DNA from 3 places in the Sphingobium aquiterrae genome. Region 3 is predicted to be linked to each of the others. Evidence: predicted binding sites of a transcription regulator. Region 3 holds the regulator's gene; each other region holds the start of a gene.

Region 1 (4,208 bases), on a different contig from region 3:
TGGGCGCCCGCGACGAGGCGCTTCCGTCGCCGGCCGGCGTGCCGGCATCGGCATGGGCGGAGGAATTCTGGGTGCCCCACCGTTCGGAACTGATCCGCATCGGCACCGACCAGATCGACCGGATCGAGGCGGAACGCGACTATATGCGCCTGCATGTCGGCCCGCACAGCTATCTGCTGCACCAGACGATCAGCGCGCTGGAACAGCGGCTGGACCCGCAGCACTTCATCCGCCTGCACCGATCGCACATCGTCCGCCGCGGCCATATCGCCCGGCTGCGCCATGACGGCAGCGGCGTGTGGTACGCCTGCCTTGCCGAGGGCGAGGATATCCGCATCGGCCGCAGCTACCTCAACACGGCAAAGGCGCTTGCCGGGCGCTGAGCCCCTTGCGCTGCGACCTCACCAACGATGCATCGGCAACAGCACAGAACCCCCGGCGTGGGCACGCCGGGGGTTCTGGTATTGCGCGAAGGCGGAAAGGATCAGTTGCCGACCTGCACCCGGGCGCCCGAGGTGCCGGCATCGGCATAGCGGGCCCTGGTTTCGGCACGGGCGATGGCCTTGGCGATCATCGGTTCCGTATTGGCGATCGTCTGGTCCTGGCACTTGAAGAAAGACGTGCCCTGATATTGGGCGCACACGCCGCCCGAGGCCCGGCGGATGCGCATCTTCAGGCGCTCGACATCCTTCGCGCTGGTCAGGTCGAGGTCCGCATGGTGGACGCGGGCCTGCGGTGCCTTGGCCGGCGCGCTGTCTGCAAAAGCGGGGGCGGCAAAAGCCAGCGACAGGGTGCTGGCGGCAAGGGCGGTGAATTTGATGGGGGCGAACATTGGGGGGTCTCCTCACATATCATTATCCGGTGGGTTCCGTGCCGGCGCCCGGGGGCTGGGCCGTCGATACGGAGCAGATCGACCGCATGTCGGGGGCTTCGATCGATCCGCATCGCCGGTGTATGACGGGCCGGGATTCGATGCAGTCGCGCTTCGACTGACGGCGGTGCGTTTCGGCAGGCGACAGATATGTCGACAAACGACAAGCCGGCGGCGACGAACGTCGGGCGGCGCGGAAAATCCGTTTATTCCGTAACGGAAAATGCCACGCGCCACGATGGCGCGGCATCGGCGGCACCGGGCGCGGCGACTGCGCATAGCGGGAGGAAGGGGGAGAGATATGAGCGCCCCCGGTGCAAGGGATGACCGGGGGCGCATCCTGTTGCTGTCGGGCACGCAGGATCACTGAAATCTGCCTGCGAAACGGTCGGATTCAGCCGGCCTCCTCGCTGGGATGGCCCCCTCGCACGCCCGGATGACGGGACGGTGACGATGGAGCGACGGCGGGTCGGGTGGGGGTCGGGGTATCCCGCCGCCGCTCCTGACTAGCCTGACGGCACGCCCCTTTCATTCCCGTATCGACTTTCCGCGCCCAGGATCGGCCAATGACATCCGGTTCGACCAACAGCCATCTGGCGACGACGAACGCAGGGTGCATCGCACATGCCGGCGCGGGCATGGCCGGTCAATCCATTGACGTTACGGCATGCGATAGTTTTTCTTTGCCCCGATGCCAGCCCGCGCCGCGCCCGCCCCGGCCCCCTCGCCCATATCGCCCCGCGGCCGCGCCGCCTTGCGGCCCGGCACCCCTGCCGCCATATTGCACCACGAAACCGCCCTTGCCCTAAAAGAACAAATATGGAACAAGTCAACTCATGCTGACTCACATTCTCACGCCCCGGTCCATCCGATGCTGACTCACATCAGCGTGCGTGGCGCGCGCGAACATAATCTCAAGGGCGTCGACGTCGATCTGCCGCGCGACAGCCTGATCGTCATCACCGGCCTGTCGGGATCGGGCAAAAGCTCGCTCGCCTTCGACACCATCTATGCCGAGGGGCAGCGCCGCTATGTGGAGTCGCTCTCCGCCTATGCGCGCCAGTTCCTGGAGATGATGCAGAAGCCCGATGTCGAGCATATCGAAGGCCTCTCCCCCGCCATCTCCATCGAGCAGAAGACGACCAGCCGCAACCCGCGCTCCACGGTCGCGACCGTCACGGAAATCTACGACTATATGCGGCTCCTGTGGGCGCGGGTCGGCATTCCCTATTCCCCCGCCACGGGCCTGCCGATCAGCGCGCAGACCGTCAGCCAGATGGTGGACCGCGTCATGGCCCTGCCGGAGGGTACGCGCTTCTACCTGCTCGCGCCGGTCGTGCGCGGCCGCAAGGGCGAATATCGCAAGGAGCTGGCGGAATGGCAGAAGGCCGGCTTCACCCGCGTGCGCATCGATGGCGAGATGTATCTGATCGAGGACGCCCCGGCGCTCGACAAGAAATACAAGCATGACATCGAGGTGGTGGTCGATCGCCTCGCGGTGAATGCGGAGATGTCCACCCGCCTTGCCGACAGCTTCGAACAGGCGCTCAAGCTGGCCGAGGGCCTCGCCTTTGTCGATCTGGCCGATGGCGTTGTCCCAGGACGCGAGAGCGAAGCGGAATCCGCAGGCAAGATGAAGAACAGCGGCATCCCCGCCAACCGCATCGTCTTATCCGAAAAATTCGCCTGCCCGGTCAGCGGCTTCACCATATCGGAGATCGAGCCGCGCCTCTTCTCCTTCAACGCCCCCCAGGGCGCCTGCCCGGCGTGCGACGGCCTTGGCGAGCGGCAGGAGTTCGACCCCGAACTGGTCGTCCCCAACGAAGCGCTCAGCCTCAAAAAAGGTGCCGTCGTTCCCTGGGCCAAGTCCAACCCGCCCAGCCCTTATTATATGCAGGTGCTCGGCTCCCTCGCGAAGGAATTCGGCTTCTCCCTCGAAACGCCGTGGCAGGATCTGCCCGGCGAGGTGAAGCTCATCATCCTGCACGGCACCGGCGGCAAGCCCGTCACCCTGCGCTTTGTCGACGGCAAGAAGAGCTATGAGGTGAAGAAGGCGTTCGAGGGCGTGATCGGCAACCTCAACCGTCGTCTGCTCCAGACCGAAAGCGCCTGGATGCGCGAGGAACTGTCCAAATATCAGACCGCCATGCCGTGCGAGACCTGCGGCGGCGCGCGCCTGAAGCCCGAAGCGCTGGCCGTGAAGATCGCGGGCGAGGATATCTCGCTCTCCACCCGCCGCTCGGTGGTGGATGCGCTCGCCTTCTTCACCGCCATGCCGGGCAAGCTCACCGACCAGCAGAACCAGATCGCCCGCGCTATCCTCAAAGAAATCGTAGAGCGGCTTGGCTTCCTCAACAATGTCGGCCTGGATTATCTCAACCTCGACCGCACCTCGGGCACGCTGTCGGGCGGCGAGAGCCAGCGCATCCGCCTCGCCTCGCAGATCGGCTCCGGCCTGTCGGGCGTGCTCTATGTGCTGGACGAGCCCAGCATCGGCCTGCACCAGCGCGACAACGACCGGCTGCTCATCACCCTCAAGCGCCTGCGCGACCTTGGCAACAGCGTCATCGTGGTGGAGCATGACGAGGACGCGATCCGCACCGCCGACTATATTGTCGACATGGGGCCGGGCGCGGGCGTGCATGGCGGCTCCATCGTCGCGCAGGGCACGCTGGCCGACATCCTCGCGCACAAGGACAGCCTGACCGCCGATTATCTGAACGGCACCCGCCGGATCGAGGTGCCCAAAAAGCGCCGCAAGGGATCGGGCAAGAAACTGACCGTCCACAATGCCCGCGCCAACAATCTGCGCAGCGTCACCGCGGCGATCCCGCTCGGCACCTTTACCTGCATCACCGGCGTGTCGGGATCGGGCAAGTCCAGCTTCACCATCGACACGCTCTATGCCGCGAGCGCCCGCGCCCTCAACGGCGCCCGCATCATCGCCGGCGCGCATGACAAGGTGACGGGGCTGGAACATTGCGACAAGGTGATCGACATCGACCAGTCGCCCATCGGCCGCACCCCGCGCTCCAACCCGGCCACCTATACCGGCGCCTTCACCAATATCCGCGACTGGTTCGCGGGCCTCCCCGAAAGCCAGGCGCGCGGCTACAAGCCGGGCCGCTTCAGCTTCAACGTCAAGGGCGGCCGGTGCGAGGCATGCCAGGGCGACGGCGTGCTGAAGATCGAGATGCACTTCCTGCCCGACGTCTATGTCACCTGCGACGTCTGCCACGGCGCGCGCTATAATCGCGAAACCCTGGAGGTGAAGTTCAAGGGGATGTCGATCGCCGACGTGCTCGACATGACGGTCGAGGATGCGGTGGAATTCTTC
Region 2 (4,208 bases), on a different contig from region 3:
CGGAGGCGAGCCTGATCGATTCGGACGGCGAAGAGGTGGGGCGCGGCACCGGCACCTTCATGCGATCGCAATTCCCGCTCGCCGGTCTTCCGGGCTATGCCAGCGCGATGCTGGATGACTGAACGGCTGGCCAGCCACATGCTGATCGGCGCGCTGATCCGGCGCGCGCAGGATGCGGGGGGCTTTGCGACGGTGCTGCGCAAGGGCGATGCGACCAGCGGGGCGATTCTGGTCCAGTGCCTGGAAAAAGGGCGGGAAACGGCGCTTCTCGAACGGGTGCCGGATTATGAGGGCGGCTATCGCCTGATGCCCTGTGGCCCGGCATCCGGGGCGGAGCCGCAGGAGCGCGCGCACTATCTTGACCGCCGCCGCCGGGCCGACCCGGATCTGTGGGTGATCGAACTCGACATCGCGGAAGCGGAACGGTTCGCCGCTGAAACGATCTGCTGAACATTGACTTAATAAGGTGCCCCGGCCATAGGCCCCGGCAGCCTAACGCGCAGGTTGCCGAAAAACGTCCGAGGGGGGCGCCATCGGTGAACACGCAGACGGGGGGCGGATGGACGACAAGAATATAAGAGGATGCGTCGTCCCGGTCCGACCCACCGCATGATTTTGAGACGTAATGAGTTTTCGTTTGAAGGTCGCGACCGTGACCGCCTTTACATTGTCGGTTCTTGCCGCTGCCCTGGCAACCGACGCTTCCTTCGCTTCCGGCACCAGCGCCGGTGCGATAGAGATTATCCCGACCGCTGTCGTCGCGCCGCAAAGCCAGGCGCGCCCGGTCGGAAACGCGCAGGCCGTGCGCTTTGCCGCCCGCAGCGAGATCGTCCAGCCGCTTGAGGCGCCCGCGACGACCAACGCCAATCTGGTCATCAACAGCCAATCCATGCCCCAGGCCCTGCCGGGCGCGAACAGCCTTGCCGACCTGGTCGAAAACCAGGGCGCACCGGAAGATGTGGATGGCGACATGCGCTGCCTTGCCGGCGCGGTCTATTTCGAATCCAAGGGCGAAAGCCTGGAAGGGCAGCTTGCCGTTGCCCGCGTCATCATCAACCGGGCACAGTCCGGCCGTTTCGCCAGCAGCCTGTGCGGCGTCGTATACCAGCCCGGCCAGTTCAGTTTCGTGCGCAACCACGATATCCCGCCCGTGCCGCAGGCCAGCCGCGACTGGCGCGAAGCCGTCGCCATCGCCCAGATTGCGATGCAGGACAGCTGGGAAACCCCGGCCGAAGGCGCGCTGTATTTCCACGCCCGCCGCGTATCGCCCAACTGGGGCAAGACGCGCCTCGCCGCGATCGACAATCACGTCTTCTATCGCTGATCCCCGCTATCGGTGATCCCTTGGCGGATCGGGAAATGAAGGGCCGCCGGTCGACAACCACCGCGCGGCCCCTTTTCTTTGTTCCTGTCCTGTTCTAATCTATCGTCATGGCAACGGACGGGATTCGGGCGGTGGATGCCGCGCAGGGTGAAGGGGGCGTCACGCCATCCGGCGATGGCGCGCCGCTGACGGACGGCACGGCGCTCGCGGTGTCACGCGGTATCCTGCGGCTCTTCCGCCGCCACGATATCTTCGGCGTACTCGAAGCGCCGCTGCCCAATGGACGGCGGGCGGACATCATGGCGATCGATCAGTCGGGCCATCTGGTGATCGTCGAAATCAAGTGCAGCCGCGCCGACCTGCTCGGCGACATGAAATGGCCCGATTATTACGACTATTGCGATCGTTTCTACTGGGGGGTGCCGGCGGGATTCGATCTTTCGCCCTTCGATGGCGAGGCGTTGTGGCCGACCCGGTCGGGCCTGATCGTGGCGGATCGCTACGATGCCGAAATCCTCCGCCCGGCCCCCACGGAACCGCTGGCGGCGGCGCGGCGCAAGGCGGAAACGCTGCGCTTCGCCCGCCGGGCGGCGCGGCGGCTCACGGCGCTGGCCGATCCCGGAAGCGGTGACGAAGCGTCATTTTAGCGCCCGGACCTGATCCGGGGGCGAATGGGGATAGGTGCGCCGCAAGGCACGGGATTCTGTCCCGCGTGGCAGGGCCGTCAGAATGTCGGGCCCTGCACCGGCGCCTTGGTCGCGGTGGCGGCCTTGGCGGTGGAGAGCGCCTCCACCAGGCCGGGGGTGCGCGCATCGCGCTGGGCATAGTCGCGGGCGGACATGCCGGCGATGCTGTCCCGCTTGTCGGCATTGGCGCCCTGCGCCACCAACAGCCGCACCATGGCGATATCCCGCAGCTGCACCGCGCGGATCAGCGGCGTTTCGCCATTGTCATTGGGCTTGTCGACGGTCGCGCCACTGGCCATCAGCAGGCGGGCGCCTTCCTCGAAACGCAGCTGCACCGCGCTCATCAGCGGGGTGTCGCCGGCATCGTTGGCGATATCCGGCTTGGCGCCCTTGCCCAGCATGAAGCTGAGCCAGGTGATGTCGCGGCGCGCCACCACGACATGCAGCGCGGTTTCGCCGGTCTTGATGTCGCGGGCGTTGATGAGGGTCGCGCCGCCGGGCTTCTGGATCAGTTCCATCGCCTTGGTGCCATCGGCGTCGCGCACCGCTTTCAGGAAATTATAGCCGTCGGAAAACTGCGCATGCGCGGCCTGGGGCGCCATTGCGACACCGGCCAGGGGCATGGCGACCGCAGCCATCCATATCAGTTTTGGCCATATCGGCTTTGACCGCATCAGCTTTGAAAAGCCCCCTGATCCCCGCATCACGTCTCACATCCCGTTTGCAATTGCCAACGCCCCGCTAGCAGGGCATGGCTGGCTTCACCATGAACAAAGCATTGACCTGGGCACTGATCTGGTTTGCCGGTGCCGCACTTGCAAGCCTTTCCGCCTGTAGCGGTGGCAATAACGCCGCCACGGCCGACGCCGAACAGGGCGCGCTGGCCGGCGCCGCCATCGGCAAGCCCTTCACGCTCACCGACCAGGACGGCAAGCCCGTCCGCTGGGACGATTTCAAGGGCAAGTACCGCATCGTCTATTTCGGCTACACCTATTGCCCGGATGTGTGCCCGGTCGACCTGCAGCGGATCATGCAGGCCTATGCCCTGTTCGCGAAGCAAGACCCCGCGCGCGCCGCAAAGGTGCAACCGATGTTCATCACCGTCGATCCGGCGCGCGACACGCCGGCGGTGCTGAAAAATTATGTGACCGCCTTTTCGCCGAAGCTGATCGGCCTCACCGGCACGGCGGAGCAGATCGCGAAGGTCACGAAGGACTTTGCCGTCGTCTATGCGGTGGAAAAGACCAAGGGGTCGACCGACTATCTGGTCAGCCACAGCCGCACGCCCTATCTGTTCGGTCCGGACGGAGAACCGATGGCGCTCATCCCGGTGGACGATCCGGCGACGCCGGGCGACGACGGCGCGCCGCAGGCGGTGCTCGCCGCGCTCGACCATTGGGTGAAGTGAAGCGGGATTGGACAGCGGGACATTGAACGCAGGACCGACGAATTTCTGGGAAAAACCCCTCGACCAGCTCGACAGCGCGCAATGGGAAGCGCTGTGCGACGGCTGCGGCAAATGCTGCCTGCACAAGGTCGAGGATGAGGATACGGGGCGCATCTATTTCACCAATGTCGCCTGTCGGCTGCTCGACAGGCAGACGGCGCGCTGCACCAATTACCGTCAGCGCCGCCAGTTCGTGCCCGATTGCGTGCGACTGACCCTGGCGAAGCTCGATTCGATCCCCTGGCTGCCGCGCACCTGCGCCTATCGCCTGCGCGCCGAGGGTCTGCCGCTGCCGGACTGGCATTATCTGGTCAGCGGCGACCGCGAAGCGGTGCATCGGGCCGGCGAGTCGATCCGTGGCTGGACCGTGGCGGAAGTGGAAGCGGGTGATCTGGAAAACCATCTTGTCGAGCGCGCGCTTTAGCGTGGTGTCGAGCCGGATGGATTCATCTGGCGACCGGGGAATCACTGAACATAGGGCATCCCCTAGCGGGTTCCGGTTCAATCATCGGAAGCGGAACCCGCCTGGCGCGCGCCACGAACCGGCCCATGTTGGCGGCAGCGCGATGCGCCCCTCCGCCTGTGAACCAGCGGCGGCCTGACCGCATGTGGAGCGCCTTCAAATCGCGCCGGGGCCGTTCCGCAACGCCAAAGGCCGAGCCCCTTCACCAGATTATCGTCGATGGCGCGGCCATGCCCATCCGCGTGCGCAAGATGGCGCGGGCGCGGGGCTATCGGCTGACGATGGATG
Region 3 (4,208 bases):
GCCCGCACCTACGAACTGGTCGGCCATGCGCCGCAGGGCTGCACCTTCGTCGCCGAAAGCGGCCTTGGCTCCCATGCCGATCTGGATGCGATGGCCCGGCATGGCGTGCGCTGCTTCCTGGTGGGCGAGGCGCTGATGCGGCAACCCGATGTGGAGGCCGCGACCCGACTGTTGCTGACCGGCGCATGAGTAAACTCACCCATCTCGACGCGGACGGGGCGGCCCGCATGGTCGATGTGTCGGCCAAGGCGACCACGGTGCGGGAAGCGACCGCCACCGGCCGCATCGAGATGAGCGCCGAGGCCACCAGCGCCATCGCCCAGGGACTTGTGCAGAAAGGCGATGTGCTGGCCGTCGCGCGAGTGGCCGGTATCATGGCGGCCAAGCAGACCGCGACCCTGATCCCGCTGTGCCATCCCCTGCCGCTGAGCGGCGTCACCGTGGACTTCACGCTGGACGGCACGGGCGTCGCTGTTTGCGCGACTGCCCGCACGGCCGCGCAGACCGGCGTGGAGATGGAGGCGATGACGGCCGTGTCCGTCGCGCTGCTCACCATTTACGACATGGCCAAGGCATTGGACAAGGCCATGGTGATCGGCGGCGTGCGCCTGATCGCGAAGTCGGGCGGAAAATCCGGCGACTGGCGCGCGCCGGCATGATGGACGGGACGGCCATGCCATGGGCCTGATGCCGGTCGCGCAGGCGCAGGCCCGCCTCCTTTCGCTGGCCGCGCCGCTGCCCGCCGAAGAGATGCCGCTCGGCGACTGCATCGGCCGCTGGCTGTCGCAGGATGTCCTTGCCCGCCGGGACCAGCCCTGGGCCGATCTTTCGGCGATGGACGGCTATGCGGTGCGCGCGGCCGACTTGCCGGGGCCATGGCGCATGATCGGCCAGAGCGCCGCGGGCGGCGCCCTGCCTCCCCCCATCGGTGCTGGCGAAGCGGTGCGCATCTTCACCGGCGCGCCGCTGCCGCCGGGTGGCGATTGCATCGTCGTGCAGGAAGATGTCGCCCGCGCCGGCGATGTCGTGACACTGACCGGCGAAGGACCGGCGACGGCCGGCAAGCATGTCCGCCCCAAAGGGTCCGATTTTCGCGAAGGGCAGCCCCTGCTCGCCGCCGGCGATGCGCTCACCCCCGCCACGCTCTCGCTGGCCGTGCTGGCGGGCCATGGCACATTGCCCGTGCGGCGGCGGCCCCGTGTCGCGCTGATATCCACAGGCGACGAGCTGGTGCCACCCGGCGCGCCCGTGCCGGCGGGCAAGCTGCCCTCTTCCAATGCCGTGATGCTGCGCGCCATGCTCGCCGCGCTCCCGTGCGATGTCGAGGATCTGGGCATCGTGCGCGACGATCTGCCGGCGCTGACCGCCGCCTTTGCCGCCGCAAGCCGCGCCGATGTCGTCGTGACCACGGGCGGCGCGTCGGTTGGCGATCACGACCTTGTTCGCCCCGCCTTCGAAGCGGCCGGCGGCACGCTGGATTTCTGGCGGATCGCGATGCGGCCGGGCAAGCCGCTGATCGCCGGCACAAATGGTCCCTGCATCTTCCTGGGCCTGCCGGGCAATCCGGTTTCCGCCTTCGTCACGGGCACCTTGTTCCTGATGCCGCTGCTCCGCCATCTGTCGGGCTGCGCGCAGCCGCTGCCCTTGTCGCGCACGGCTCGATTGGGCGAAGACATGCCGCCGGTGACGGTGCGCGACGATTATGTGCGCGGCCGCAGCGACGGCGACCGGGTATGGCCGCTGCCGGTGCAGGACAGCGCGGCGACGCGGATGCTGGCGATGGCCGATTGCCTGATCCTGCGCCCGGCCAACGGGTGGCCGGCCCCCGCCGGAGAGCCGGTGACGATCATCCCCATCCGCTGATGCGACCACAAGAAAAGGGGCCGCGAAGGCGACCCCTTTCCCTTGTGCGAAGGCGCTTCAATGCTGCTGGCCGCGGCCGGGCGCCTTGTCCTGCCGACGCTCGTCGCCCATCTGGCCCTGCTTGCCTTCCTGTTCCTGCTGGCGATTGCGATCGGCGCTGCCCTGCTGGCCCCGGCGCTGCTCCTTGCCCGGATTCTGTTTCTGCTGGTTCGCCATGTCACTCTCCTCATCTGTCCTCTCTTGCGGGGACGGTGGAAAAACCGGAAGCGGGTCGCTTCGTTCCCCCAAAAGCGACGAACCGCTGAACGCTTGACTTGCCCCCTTGTGTTTCCTAAGTGTTCCCCATCCGTTCCAATGATGGTGATAAACATGCTCACGGCCAAGCAACAGGAACTGCTCAGTTTCATCCACCGCCGGCTGGAGGAAGACGGCGTGTCGCCTTCGTTCGAAGAGATGAAGGAGGCGCTCGATCTTCGCTCCAAATCGGGCATTCATCGCCTGATCAGCGCGCTGGAGGAACGCGGCTTCATCCGGCGCCTGCCCAACCGCGCGCGCGCGCTGGAGGTGGTCAAGCTTCCGGACGCGCTGGATCGCGCGCACAAGGCGCCTGCCATTCCGTCCATCGCGCCTGCCGCGCCGCGCATTCCGATGGCCGCCAACGATGTGGTCGAAATCCCCCTGCATGGCCGGATCGCCGCGGGCATGCCGATCGAGGCGATGGAGGGGCAGAACATGCTCTCCGTCCCCGCCGCGCTGCTGGGCGCGGGCGACCATTATGCGCTGGAAGTCTCCGGCGATTCCATGATGGAGGCCGGCATCCTGGACGGCGACTTCGCGCTGATCCAGCGGACGGATGTGGCGCGCGACGGGCAGATCGTCGTCGCACTGATCGACGACAGCGAAGCGACGCTCAAATATTTCCGCCGCCAGGGGCAGCAGGTCCGGCTCGATCCGGCCAATGGCGCTTATGAGCCGCAGATTTACGACGCCCGTCAGGTCCGCATCCAGGGCAAGCTAGCGGGATTGCTGCGCCGCTATAACTAGGGGATCATGGGCAAAAGTGGGAACCGGTTTTGCGCAAAAGGCGATGCGACAACAAGACTGAGCGCACGCGCCCTGCGTCAGATGTAACGCAGCGCGGCTCTGGAACCGATATCGACATTGCCCCAGTGCGGGCCTGCAAAGCGTTGAAACGAGGCATGGGCCTCGTTTCAAGCTCTGTGCGCCGGTGCTCGAAAATCACCCTTTTGCCCTGCGGTCGTCTGCGACGACGGCTCCATCCGAGTTGAAGGGCGGTTGTTCCTGAGCGGATATGGGCCGCTCACCGGTGCCCGGTGCCGGCGAGGGTTCGCCTTTCCTGAACCGTTTCAATGCCCGGGCGCGACAGTTGTGGAGACGGGCCCCGAAGACGGGATGTTCCCGGGCGATCTGGCGCGCTTACGATAGAAAGGCCGCGCGATCCATGGGTGCGCGTCGCCCTGCTGCCTGACGGTGCTCACCCTGCCCTGACGCAGGAACAGCGCCACGCCGCCGCTGCGTGACAGCGCCCAGCGGTCCAGCTTCAGCCAGCCGGGGCGGCAGGCGCGCGGAAGCCCGCGATCGCTGACGACGATGTCCGCCATGGCACAGGCGCGGATCAGCGCGCCGGCATCGACATGGGTCGCGCTGCGCGTGGCGAGCAGGCGCCAGCCCCGCCCCGCGCCGTCCTTCACCGTCACGGCGCACAGGTCCGGGTTGCAACGCGCCCGGTCGAGCGTGGCGAGCGCCTGCATTTCCCCTTCCTCCCCCGCCGCTTCGCTCAGCGTATCGCGGACATAGTCGCCCGCCCGGTCGCGCAGCGTCGCCATGCCGCCCGGCGTGCGGATCGCAAGATGGCGGCCGTCGCCTGTCACCAGGATATCGGGCGCCGGGGCGAATGCCATCAGCAGCGCGCCCATCAAGGCCGGCGCCAACCCAAGCCATCGCAGCCGGCCGCGCCAGAGCAGGCACCAGAGCAGCCCCGCCATCGTCACGGCGAAAACCCAGCCGGGAAAAGGCGCCGCCAGCGCGACCGCCCCCGGCAAGGCGGCGACCATATGGGCGATGGCCAGCAACAGCGACAACGCCTTGCCCACGATCCACCATGCCGGCGCGCCCAGCCCCGCCACATCCAGCAGCAGGGCTATCGCCTCGAACGGCATGACGACGAAGGTGGTGAGCGGAATGGCGACAAGATTGGCCAGCGACCCCAGCATGCCCGCCCTGTGAAAATGGAACAGCGCGATCGGCGCCAGCACCAGTTCCACGGCCGCGCCCGTCAGCAGCAGGCCAAGGATATTCCGCCCGAACTTGCGTATCCAGCCTTC

What was found. The regulator LexA, encoded in region 3, represses DNA repair genes until DNA is damaged. The targets are predictions, from matches to a motif close to GTTCCNCNCTTGTTCT.
Region 1: a site for LexA is predicted at 1,682-1,697, ahead of uvrA (excinuclease ABC subunit UvrA). Genes of this name have one in related genera too.
Region 2: a site for LexA is predicted at 1,405-1,420, ahead of WFP78_RS11385 (MmcB family DNA repair protein). Genes of this name have one in related genera too.

Annotation. Positions count from the first base shown of each region.
Region 1 is NZ_JBANFL010000013.1:127,810-132,017, reverse strand. Features, by position in the region: gene WFP78_RS15145 (LytR/AlgR family response regulator transcription factor) at 1-383, shown strand, start outside; gene WFP78_RS15140 (UrcA family protein) at 485-832, opposite strand; gene uvrA (excinuclease ABC subunit UvrA) at 1,743-4,208, shown strand, end outside.
Region 2 is NZ_JBANFL010000009.1:78,809-83,016, forward strand. Features, by position in the region: gene WFP78_RS11370 (PaaI family thioesterase) at 1-122, shown strand, start outside; gene WFP78_RS11375 (DUF1491 family protein) at 115-450, shown strand; gene WFP78_RS11380 (cell wall hydrolase) at 626-1,324, shown strand; gene WFP78_RS11385 (MmcB family DNA repair protein) at 1,510-1,971, shown strand; gene WFP78_RS11390 (ankyrin repeat domain-containing protein) at 2,049-2,633, opposite strand; gene WFP78_RS11395 (SCO family protein) at 2,762-3,418, shown strand; gene WFP78_RS11400 (YcgN family cysteine cluster protein) at 3,441-3,881, shown strand; gene WFP78_RS11405 (M48 family metallopeptidase) at 4,151-4,208, shown strand, end outside.
Region 3 is NZ_JBANFL010000005.1:135,147-139,354, forward strand. Features, by position in the region: gene trpC (indole-3-glycerol phosphate synthase TrpC) at 1-189, shown strand, start outside; gene moaC (cyclic pyranopterin monophosphate synthase MoaC) at 186-659, shown strand; gene WFP78_RS07135 (molybdopterin molybdotransferase MoeA) at 679-1,863, shown strand; gene WFP78_RS07140 (hypothetical protein) at 1,921-2,079, opposite strand; gene lexA (transcriptional repressor LexA) at 2,233-2,907, shown strand; gene WFP78_RS07150 (ComEC/Rec2 family competence protein) at 3,231-4,208, opposite strand, start outside.